Regions from separate parts of the Peribacillus sp. NPDC006672 genome, predicted to be linked through region 1. Evidence: riboswitches for the same ligand, from Rfam matches in the RefSeq annotation. Region 1 holds a riboswitch; each other region holds the start of a gene.
The links. A riboswitch is a leader RNA that binds a small molecule or an ion and turns the genes downstream of it on or off. The one in region 1 is predicted to bind cyclic di-AMP.
Positions count from the first base shown of each region.

Region 2: it holds a riboswitch for cyclic di-AMP, as region 1 does, so the genes downstream of both, ACQKKK_RS17730 (APC family permease) here and ACQKKK_RS25580 (cation:dicarboxylate symporter family transporter) in region 1, are expected to answer to the same signal.
Region 3: it holds a riboswitch for cyclic di-AMP, as region 1 does, so the genes downstream of both, ACQKKK_RS21375 (TrkH family potassium uptake protein) here and ACQKKK_RS25580 (cation:dicarboxylate symporter family transporter) in region 1, are expected to answer to the same signal.

Region 1 is NZ_JBNNOR010000031.1:7,741-11,213, forward strand. It holds gene ACQKKK_RS25575 (efflux RND transporter periplasmic adaptor subunit) at 1-857, shown strand, start outside; cyclic di-AMP (ydaO/yuaA leader) riboswitch at 1,059-1,208, shown strand; gene ACQKKK_RS25580 (cation:dicarboxylate symporter family transporter) at 1,381-2,640, shown strand; gene ACQKKK_RS25585 (hypothetical protein) at 3,288-3,473, shown strand, end outside.
Region 2 is NZ_JBNNOR010000010.1:169,222-172,694, forward strand. It holds gene ACQKKK_RS17720 (glycosyltransferase family 2 protein) at 1-380, shown strand, start outside; gene ACQKKK_RS17725 (GtrA family protein) at 340-795, shown strand; cyclic di-AMP (ydaO/yuaA leader) riboswitch at 1,205-1,347, shown strand; gene ACQKKK_RS17730 (APC family permease) at 1,483-3,309, shown strand.
Region 3 is NZ_JBNNOR010000016.1:61,614-65,086, forward strand. It holds gene ACQKKK_RS21365 (MFS transporter) at 1-407, opposite strand, end outside; gene ACQKKK_RS21370 (hypothetical protein) at 884-1,075, opposite strand; cyclic di-AMP (ydaO/yuaA leader) riboswitch at 1,419-1,561, shown strand; gene ACQKKK_RS21375 (TrkH family potassium uptake protein) at 1,744-3,063, shown strand; gene ACQKKK_RS21380 (potassium channel family protein) at 3,087-3,473, shown strand, end outside.

The sequences.
Region 1 (3,473 bases):
TTAACCGTGAGCCTGATAAAGCGGTCATTGATGAATCTGTGAAAAAAAACTTGAATATTAATATAACCACAAGCTCTTCAGATCTTATTAAAAGTAACATTGAGCAAGAAATGTACAAGCAAGAACTCGAAAAAAACAGTTTGAATGAAAAAGTAAAAATGCTTGATGCTAAATTAAATTCAATTGAGGAGAAGGCTAGAGCGATTGTGACGACGAGTGAAGCTGATGGTGTAGTTAAAAATATCAATAAAAACCTGAATAACCCGATTATATCCATCGTTTCAACAAACATGGGAATTGAAGGTGATTTCTCTGAAGAAGAGATGAAAAAGGCTGAAGTGGGCATGACTATAAAAGCAAGTTCCTCTGATTTAAAAAAGGCATTGAAAGGAACGATAGGCCGTATCAATTCCTATCCAGCAGAAGAGCCTTCACTAAAAAAGGATAACAGATTTCCATTTCAGGCTTTAATTGAACCGGAGGGTGAAGAAACCGAATCTTTGTTGGTGGGATCTAAAGTCAACCTTACTGTAATAACCAATGAGAAAGCCGGTGTACCCTCCATTCCCATAGAGGCAGTACATTACCAAAAAAATCCGTATGTCTACAAATTGACTAAAAAAGGCTATGTCGATAAACACTACATTACAAAAGGGCTTAAAGCAGAAGGTAAGCAAGAACTCATAAAGGGACCGTCGGTAGGTGATGTCATCCTGCTAGAACCGAATAGGGTAGTGAAGAACCATTCCTATTTTATTACTCCAATTCAATTTGAAAAAGTGAAAACTAAAACTTATAAAAAATTCACCTCTAGGGAAAAAGTAAGGTATCTATTACTTGGCATTTTGGAAAAATAACTGCTTCTTTCTTAAAGAAAGGGGATGTCAAATTAGTTATTATTTATATATCCATATAGCTTAAATGAGTAAAAATCGGGAAGTGTAATAATAGGTACAATCGTCACGAATACAGAATATTCAGACATGTTTAAAGATTTTTTCTAAAATGGACGAGAATAATTATTTACAGATTAACCTTTTTAGTATAATATTTTATTATAAGTTAACTCGCTTAATCTTATTCCAAGAACGGGGGACCCAATTTTGTGGATTTTAATCCACTAGGGGTGAATTCAGAAATGAAAGGGCAATTTGTGTTTCCAATTCCTAACCCGACAGCTAACCTCGTCAGCGTCTTTAAGGGAACATGTGTGAATATTCACGCCAATAAGAAATCGACACATGAAGTGTCTTTTTTTTCGGCGTAAAGACAGAGTTTTTCAAAAAAAGAAAAATTACTTTCTTTCTATTAGTATCTTGTTTCCCTTACCGAGACAAAATGTTTTTGCATCAAAGACTTTATGGAAGGTGAGGAAAGTATATGAAGAAGTTCAAATTAAGTTTAGCAAGCCAAATTTTCATTGGTTTAATTCTAGGGATTATCGTTGGTGCCATTTTTTATGGTAATGAGACGGCCCAAAGCTTTTTACAGCCATTCGGAGACATTTTCCTACGAATGATTAAAATGATTGTTGTACCAATCATTGTATCGAGCCTTATCGTTGCAGTTGCGGGTGTAGGTGATTTAAAAGCGGTAGGTAAACTAGGAGCTAAATCACTATCATACTTTGTGGTGGTAACTATGATTGCGATTGCTGTTGGTTTAATTTCCGCTAATATCATCCAGCCTGGTGCTGGTGTAAATATGAATAAGCTGGAACAGACTGATATCTCCTCTTATGTTGATACAGCAGAAACTAAGCAGCATGAATCGTTTGTAGATACACTCGTTCACATTGTACCATCCAATCCAGTTCAAGCTATGGTACAAGGCGATATGTTAGCGATCATTTTCTTCTCCGTATTATTTGGACTTAGTATTGCCGCTATCGGTGAAAAAGGTAAACCAGTATTCCGTTTCTTCCAAGGTACAGCAGAAGGAATGTTCTACCTAACTAATATGATCATGAAATTTGCTCCTATTGGAGTATTTGCCCTAATCGGTGTGACCATCTCCAAGTTCGGTTTGGAATCTTTAATTCCGTTAGGAAAGTTAGCGCTTTCTGTATACGGAACAATGATTTTCTTTGTAATTGTCGTTCTGGGTCTTATCGCAAAATTTGTAGGATTCAATATCTTTACATTGATTAAACTTCTAAAAGAAGAATTGATACTTGCGTTCTCTACAGCGAGTTCAGAAGCGGTTCTTCCGAAACTTATGGAAAAAATGGAAAAAGCGGGATGTCCGAAACATATAGCTACATTTGTTATTCCGACTGGATACTCTTTTAACCTTGATGGTTCAACATTATACCAAGCGTTGGCAGCTATCTTCATCGCTCAAATGTACGGAATCGATTTAAGTGCTTATGAGCAAATTACGCTAATGCTAGTGTTAATGATCACGTCTAAGGGTATTGCGGGTGTACCAGGGGTATCCTTCGTAGTTCTTTTAGCGACATTAGGAACAGTTGGTATTCCTATTGAAGGTTTGGCATTTATTGCCGGTATCGACCGTATTCTTGATATGGGACGTACAGTAGTAAACGTTATCGGTAATTCACTTGCAGCAATCGTCATCTCTAAATGGGAAGGTCAATTCAACCCTCCTTCCGATAAAGAATTAGAACAAGTATCTTAATACAAAAAATCCAGAGTGATATATCACTCTGGATTTTTTTGTGTTTGAAAAATGTATCCTTATTTTTGAACGATCCAGCAGCTGCAATCCGAAGAGAAAGCGTTGACATCATCGCTTTCATGGAATAATTCACTTCGGTAAAAGCTCTCGATGACTGAAAACCCTGTTTGTGGTTTATTGAAAGAAAGGTTCGTTGCATTGCCAAGGATAAAGGGGATATCCAGGTTATATTCTTGCGATATTTTTTCTTGAATCATGGCAGTAGTTAAATCTAATCACGCTCCACTTTGAAGTCCTTTTTTATACAATGCGAAGGCAGTTTGCTCCACATCCGATATCAAGGATCGTATCATCCTGAAATAAGTTTTTTTCTAATTCTGATTGCCACAAGTTGCCTCATGAAAAGAATTAATGATAAAACCTTTTCAATTTTATCCGTCGTCAATTCCTCCAACTCTTTGTTTTTCACTATTATTAAAAATTGTCGTGTTCGTTCCTTAACCTTATAGGTAATTATAGAGTTCAGGTATTCACATTATTTACACGATTCAGATGATGAATAATATTCCGGGTTATATAACTTACTTGAATACCCAAAAGTTTGATAAAATAACATTATTGATTGAGAGCTCGGAGGGGATCAGGTTATGAAGAATGATAACAATGATATCTTATATATGCATATGCAGGCTTCCGAACGGTTTGTCATTTTTAATGGACTCAATTTTCGCGAATTTGTCTATTCTTTGCCATATACCTTGGATTCCATCTTATTATTGAAACATCAATTTGATGGTGGGGAATACAATTTGAATGTCCTGCTTGATAGCGCT
Region 2 (3,473 bases), on a different contig from region 1:
ATCCATTTAAGAAGATGGTTGCTTTTGCTCTTGATGGCATTACTTCCTTTTCAGTCACACCGATCCGGCTTGTATTATGGCTAGGATGTCTTTCCTTTTTCATTAGCTTACTTTTTGGTTCATACTTTTTATGGTTAAAGTTTTATGGGCAGACCGAAACTGGTTGGACCTCATTAATTACCTCCATATGGTTGATCGGCGGACTTCAGTTGATTGCTGTCGGCTTGATTGGGGAATATATCGGTAAAATCTATAATGAATCTAAACGCCGGCCTAAATATATTGTGGATCTGGATTTATTTAATCCGCTCGATTTAAAAAAACGGGAGCAACTAGATAATGAACGGACAAGTATTGAAAAACTATCTAAAACACACTAACTCCTTTATCCGCTTTTTATTGGTTGGAATAGTCAATACAGGGGTTGGACTTTCCATCATGCTTTTTCTCATGAATGTTCTTGAATTATCTTACTGGCTCTCGACCTTTTTCGGCAATGGTACGGGAGCAGTAACGAGTTTTCTGTTGAACAGGACTTTTACTTTTAGAAGCGATATAGATTGGCGGAGAGGGGCTGCCCGTTTCTTTTGCGTCATCCTTATTTGTTATTCCGCCGCATATTCTTTAGGCCAAGCCATCGCAAAATCCTTGGAAGGATCCGTTCATTTTTCCATACAGCAAAATGTGGCTGTACTTATTGGAACAATCTTTTATACAGTACTGAACTATATTGGCCAGAAATACTTTGTCTTTAAAAAAAGCAATTTAGGAACAATTCAAGAAGGAAGGAACTAATTAGAATCAAAGAATGCCCCTTTTAAAATGGATGGAAATCAAAGTGGATTCCGAGAAGCGAATTTTTGATTTTCAGCACGGAGTTTATTGTAAACCTATCGAATGGGGGCAGATCCGTTTAATAAGAAAGGTGAACCGTTGATAAATTAGAGATTTAAACAGTTTCGTAATTCGGTAATCTTTTCCTCAAGTATCACCGTTTTGTTCATGGATTTCTTAATAATTGATTGGGAAGTTTCTCTTTTTTAAACAAGTTATTCACCTTTTTCCTACCTTCGAATCATGCGCTTGGATCACTTATGTTATTTACGTCAGAACAAAGCCTCACTTACAATAAATGAAAATTTTACTGTGCAAAATTTTTATTTACTTTTCCATTTCACGGGAGTATGATAATCAACAGTTTCGTATTTCTAAATCGCTTAAACCTTATGGTACGGGGGACCCGTTATTGGGATTATTTATAATCCAAGGGGTGAATCCTTTCAAGGTAGGGCTACTCTTAGGTCCGAATCCGACAGCTAACCTCGTAAGCGTTATATGAGAAGGAAGGTGGAGCTTGTTAGACAAAAAAATGGATGTCTACAGGTCTATTTAGTTATGACTTGTAGGCATTTTTCCGTTTTTCTGGTTTTTACTATAGCTGTGTAACATAAACTTATAACTTAAAAATGGTGGTGGATTCTTATGTTATCTTCTATAAAGAGGTTTTTGATAGGAAGACCTTTAAAATCAAATGCACTAGGTGATCAAAAGCTTAACAAAACAAAGGCTTTGGCGATATTATCTTCTGATGCTTTGTCCTCGGTTGCTTATGGACCGGAGCAAATATTGATCGTTCTGATCACGGTCGGTGCTGCCGCATTCTGGTATTCCATACCCATCGCCATCGGAGTTTTGTTACTGTTGGCTGCTTTGATCTTGTCCTATAGACAAATCATTTTTGCTTATCCCCATGGCGGGGGAGCCTATGTGGTTTCAAAAAACAATTTAGGTATCAATCCAGGGTTGATAGCTGGAGGATCCTTATTGGTCGATTATATATTAACTGTAGCTGTAAGTGTTTCTGCAGGTACGGATGCCATCACGTCCGCTTTTCCCAGCCTTCATTCATATAATGTAGTCATAGCCATCATTTTTGTATTTTTGCTTACCATCCTTAATCTAAGAGGGGTTACGGAGTCGGCCTCTGTTTTGGCCTATCCGGTTTATCTATTCGTTTTAGCATTGTTCATCTTGATTGGTGTAGGAATTTACAAGATCCTGACGGGAGGAGTTTCACCGGAATTACACGCGCCAATCGGGACTCCAGTAGCGGGCATCAGTTTATTCATACTGCTAAGAGCATTTGCATCAGGAAGCTCCGCGTTGACAGGAGTCGAAGCGATTTCCAATGCAATTCCAAACTTTAAAGATCCAGCCCCGAATAATGCTGCAAAAACTTTAATAGCTATGGGTTCCTTACTGGCTGTATTATTTACGGGAATCGTATTCTTAGCTTACTATTTAAGCATTGTTCCTAGCGCAAAGGTGACGGTCGTCTCGCAGATTGCTGAAGTAATCTTTGGTCGGAATTTCATGTATTTCTTCATTCAAGGTACGACTGCATTGATCCTGATACTTGCTGCCAATACTGGCTATTCCGCTTTCCCCTTGCTTGCGGTGAATCTTGCAAAAGATAAATTCATACCAAGGGCGTTTACGATTAGAGGGGACAGATTAGGATATTCCAATGGAATTATCATACTAGGACTTGCATCCATCATCTTAATAGTCGCATTTGGGGGACATACAGAAAATCTTATTCCACTTTATGCGGTAGGGGTATTTATTCCATTTACGTTTTCCCAGACCGGGATGATTGTCAAATGGATTCGCGAAAAGCCAAAAGGCTGGGTCATGAAATTAACCATTAATACAATTGGTGCCACTATTAGTTTTATCGTCACGATGATATTCTTTTTAACCAAATTTACTCACGTTTGGCCTGTTTTGATTTTTTTACCTATCATCATATTAATTTTTCATCGAATTAGGAAGCATTATGAAGCAGTTGGTGACCAGCTAAGGATTACAACTTGTGAGCCCATCTTGCCAATAGAAGGTAATATCATTATTGTGCCTGTGGCTGGTATAACTCATGTGGTTGAGAACTCTTTAAATTATGCTAAATCTCTATCAGCACATCAGGTCATTGCCGTTTATGTTGCTTTTGAAAGAGAAGATGAAAAGAAATTTGAAGAAAAATGGAAAAAGTGGCAGCCAGATGTTAGACTCGTCACACTTAACTCTTATTATAGAAGTATCATTCAGCCATTAACTAAATTTGTGGATACAGTTGAACATAAGGCGAGTGAATCCAACTATAGAGTTACAGTGATCATCCCGCAATTCATTCCGAAGAAGGCCTGGCACAATATTCTTCATAACCAATCAAGTTTACTGATCCGCGCCTACTTACTTTATAGAAGAAATGTAGTTGTTGCGACAGTGCCCTATCATTTGAAAAAGTAATTTCCATTATTATCTAAATGAAAAGAAGCAAACCTTTACACGGTTTGCTTCTTTTCATGTTTACCGTAGTTCAAAGCAGTATATGTAATAAATTTTATCACTTAAAAGGGTTTTGGAAATGCTTGTCGAAAACATAAAAACAACACGCTCATGCTGGAAATGCC
Region 3 (3,473 bases), on a different contig from region 1:
TTAAATCGTTTCCGCTGTTCAATGGGGATTAATTTTGTTATATAAGTCCTTGATGTCGTTACAAACATGGCCTCTGCCATATTGATCACGAAGACAAGGGAATAGATGACCCAAATAGAAGAAGCCAATGGCAGCAAAGCTATCAATACCGCACGAAATAGATCAAGTGCGATCATTAGATTACGCTTATTGATCCGGTCGATCACGCTGCCTGCCCAAACATTCGTAAATATGGCAGCCATCGGTTTAACGATATAAAGTCCAGCAACCGCCAAGGCTGAGCCAGTCATATCCAGCACGATTAAATTAAGTGCAATGAAATAAACCCAAGCGCCGAAGTTGGAAATCCCAATCCCGCACAATAGAATGGAAGGATATTTCCAAGATACTAATGAATTTCTGAACATCAACGCTTCTCCTCCTTAGAAAGAAAATATAAAAATAATAAAAAATCCCATCCCCAAGAAATGCGTCTTGGGGACGGGATCAAGAGAACGGTGCCACATTAATATGTCACCATTATTAATCTTAGGCCGTATTGCATTAACAACATGCAATGACTATGCACTATAATGGGCGCTCCCTTCACTTCCTATACTCGGAGGCGCTTCAATACATACCCGTTACTCCTTTCCAGTTTACGGAGCTCACCGGAAAGTTGCATTTCATTTACTTTTTTCTTCATCGTAACCACATTTCCCCTAAATTTTAACATTGATGGTTTGATTTTGTAAACGTTATAATTTTCAAAGCAAAAAAACTCATTCAAAATTAAATGAGTTTGAAAGCAAAACAAGATATGAATTTTTCGCTCAGCGTTCCCGGAAAAGACACAGGAATGACATAATTGAATACCGCTAATGAATGTTTGGATTCAGTTGATTTACTTTAGGGAAAACAATTTTAAAAACGGATTCTTTTTCTTATCCGTAATCCTTAACTCATTCATTATGATTTGGTCCTCATGATCGGCTATCCATTTCCTTAGTGCATCTTTATCCTGGCATTGTGTTAAATATGTCTGGCCACCCTTGCCTGTAGCGTTAATAACATATCTATTGAACGTCTTCTCCATAATTGCCCGCCTTTTTTATAAAATGTCTGAAACCTTTAAATTTTGAATCCAATGACTTTTTCTTTATCTTTATGCTTTTCAAAAGAAAAATAATTTATATATATATATTAATAACATTGATTGGCAATGACCTGTTCAGCTTGAAAGTGTTGAATAAAGTACACCGACACTGTTATCATAATCGGATTAATCGAACCTATCATAATGTGCTAACTAATATTTGTCAATACGTTTTTTCAATGTAAATAAAACATAAATTTTCAGTTTTGTTAAAGAAATATTTTTTTACAATTTAGGGGTTTACAACTGCTAAATGATGGGAGTAGAATACGTTTATCAATTTAATACATTTCGGCCTAAACTCAAGGGAATTGAGTACGGAGGACCCAATCATTTGGGGTTAATTCTGCCTTGCAGAAGGGATGAGATCAGCTCTTTCGCCATCCTACCCGTCAGCTAACTTCGTCGGCTAAAGCGAAGGAGGTCATAAGACCGCCTATTTCAGGAGCTTATTTTTGCACGCTTTTTGTGACAAAATAGCTGTTCGATGTTTTCGCAGGTCTTTTTATTATGCTTAAAAAAGATTCGTTAAAAGGATTAATGGTTAAGATACAGTTTTACACATGTCATTTTTAGGTAGGGATGATCAATTGATAAAAGCAAAAAATATGTTCGATCCGCCAAAAATCCTTGTACTCGGATTTGCCACCCTGATACTTATTGGGGCCTATTTGCTGACCCTGCCGATTTCCACTGAAAATGGAAATGGTCTTGCTTTTCTGGATGCTTTATTCACCTCAACCTCCGCTACATGTGTAACAGGGCTTGTCGTAGTGGATACGGGAACGACTTTCACCACCTTTGGTGAATTGGTCATCTTAACACTGATTCAGATAGGCGGCTTAGGATTCATGTCATTTGCTACGTTTTTCTTTTTTCTTTTAGGCAAAAGGATTTCCTTAAAAGGCAGGTTACTCTTGCAGGAATCCTTAAATAATCTATCCATGGCAGGTATAGTCAAGTTAGTAAAACGGCTTTTAATTTTCACGTCCATCATTGAAGGCATGGGTGCCCTTATCTTATCGATTCGCTTTTCTTTTGACATGCCAATCGGCAAAGCGATCTATTACGGGGTTTTTCATTCCATATCGAATTTCAATAATGCCGGATTTGATTTAATGGGAGAATTCAAGAGTTTGACCCCTTATGTATCGGATCCATTCGTAACCCTTACGGTCGCCTTTCTGATCACGTTTGGCGGAATAGGTTTTATCGTGATGAATGAACTATACGAATATCGTGATACCCATCGTTTATCCATACATACGAAGGTTGTTCTGATGACTAGCTTGACACTTACAATCGCCGGCGCAATTTTAATCTTTTTATTCGAGTTCGGTAATGCCAAGACATTGCAGCCTTTATCTTTCATGGGTAAAACGTTATCGTCTCTATTTCAATCGGTTACACCAAGAACGGCAGGCTCCAATACGCTGAATATCCCTGATTTGACTCACCCCACAGTACTGCTCATCATTTTCTTGATGTTCGTTGGGGCGTCACCCGGATCGACTGGCGGCGGGATTAAAACAACCACATTTGCGACGCTTATCGGAACGGTCTGGTCACAGATTAAAGGAAAGGATGATGTGGTATTTTTCCGGCACCGCATTGTAAGTGAAACCATCTTTAAAGCATTATCCGTTACATTCATTGGAGTATTCATCGTTTCAACCATCACCATTCTGCTGACCATCACTGAAAGCGGCAGTGATTTCTTGATGGTTTTATTTGAAGCCACTTCCGCTTTCGCCACCGTGGGACTTTCAATGGGTTTAACCCCCGAATTATCACCCGTTGGCCGGATGCTCATCATTTTCACGATGTTTGCAGGCCGGGTGGGTCCTTTGACTTTTGCCTTTGCTATCGCAATGAGGCGTAAGCCAGATCCGTTCCGTCGTCCAAAAGGGAAAATCATGATTGGTTAATCATAAATGAAGGAGTGTAAAAGATGGGAAAACGACAATATGCCGTGATTGGTTTAGGAAGATTCGGAACGAGCGTGGCACATAGATTATATTCGGCCGGCCAAGAGGTATTGGGTATTGATATCAGCGGGGAAAGAGTCGAGAATGCGGAACTGAGCGTTACCCATGCAGTCATTGCGGATACCACTGAAGAAGAGACATTGAAATCCATTGGAATCCGCAACTTCGATTGTGTCATCGTAGCCATCGGAATTGATATGCAATCAAGCATTTTAACTACTTTGCTTTTAAAAGAACTTGGGGTCAAAAAAGTCATTGCCAAGGCCCTTAATAAAAATCACGGTCAGGTGCTCACTAAAGTTGGTGCCGACTGGGTCATCTATCCTGAGAGGGATATGGGGGAACGGGTC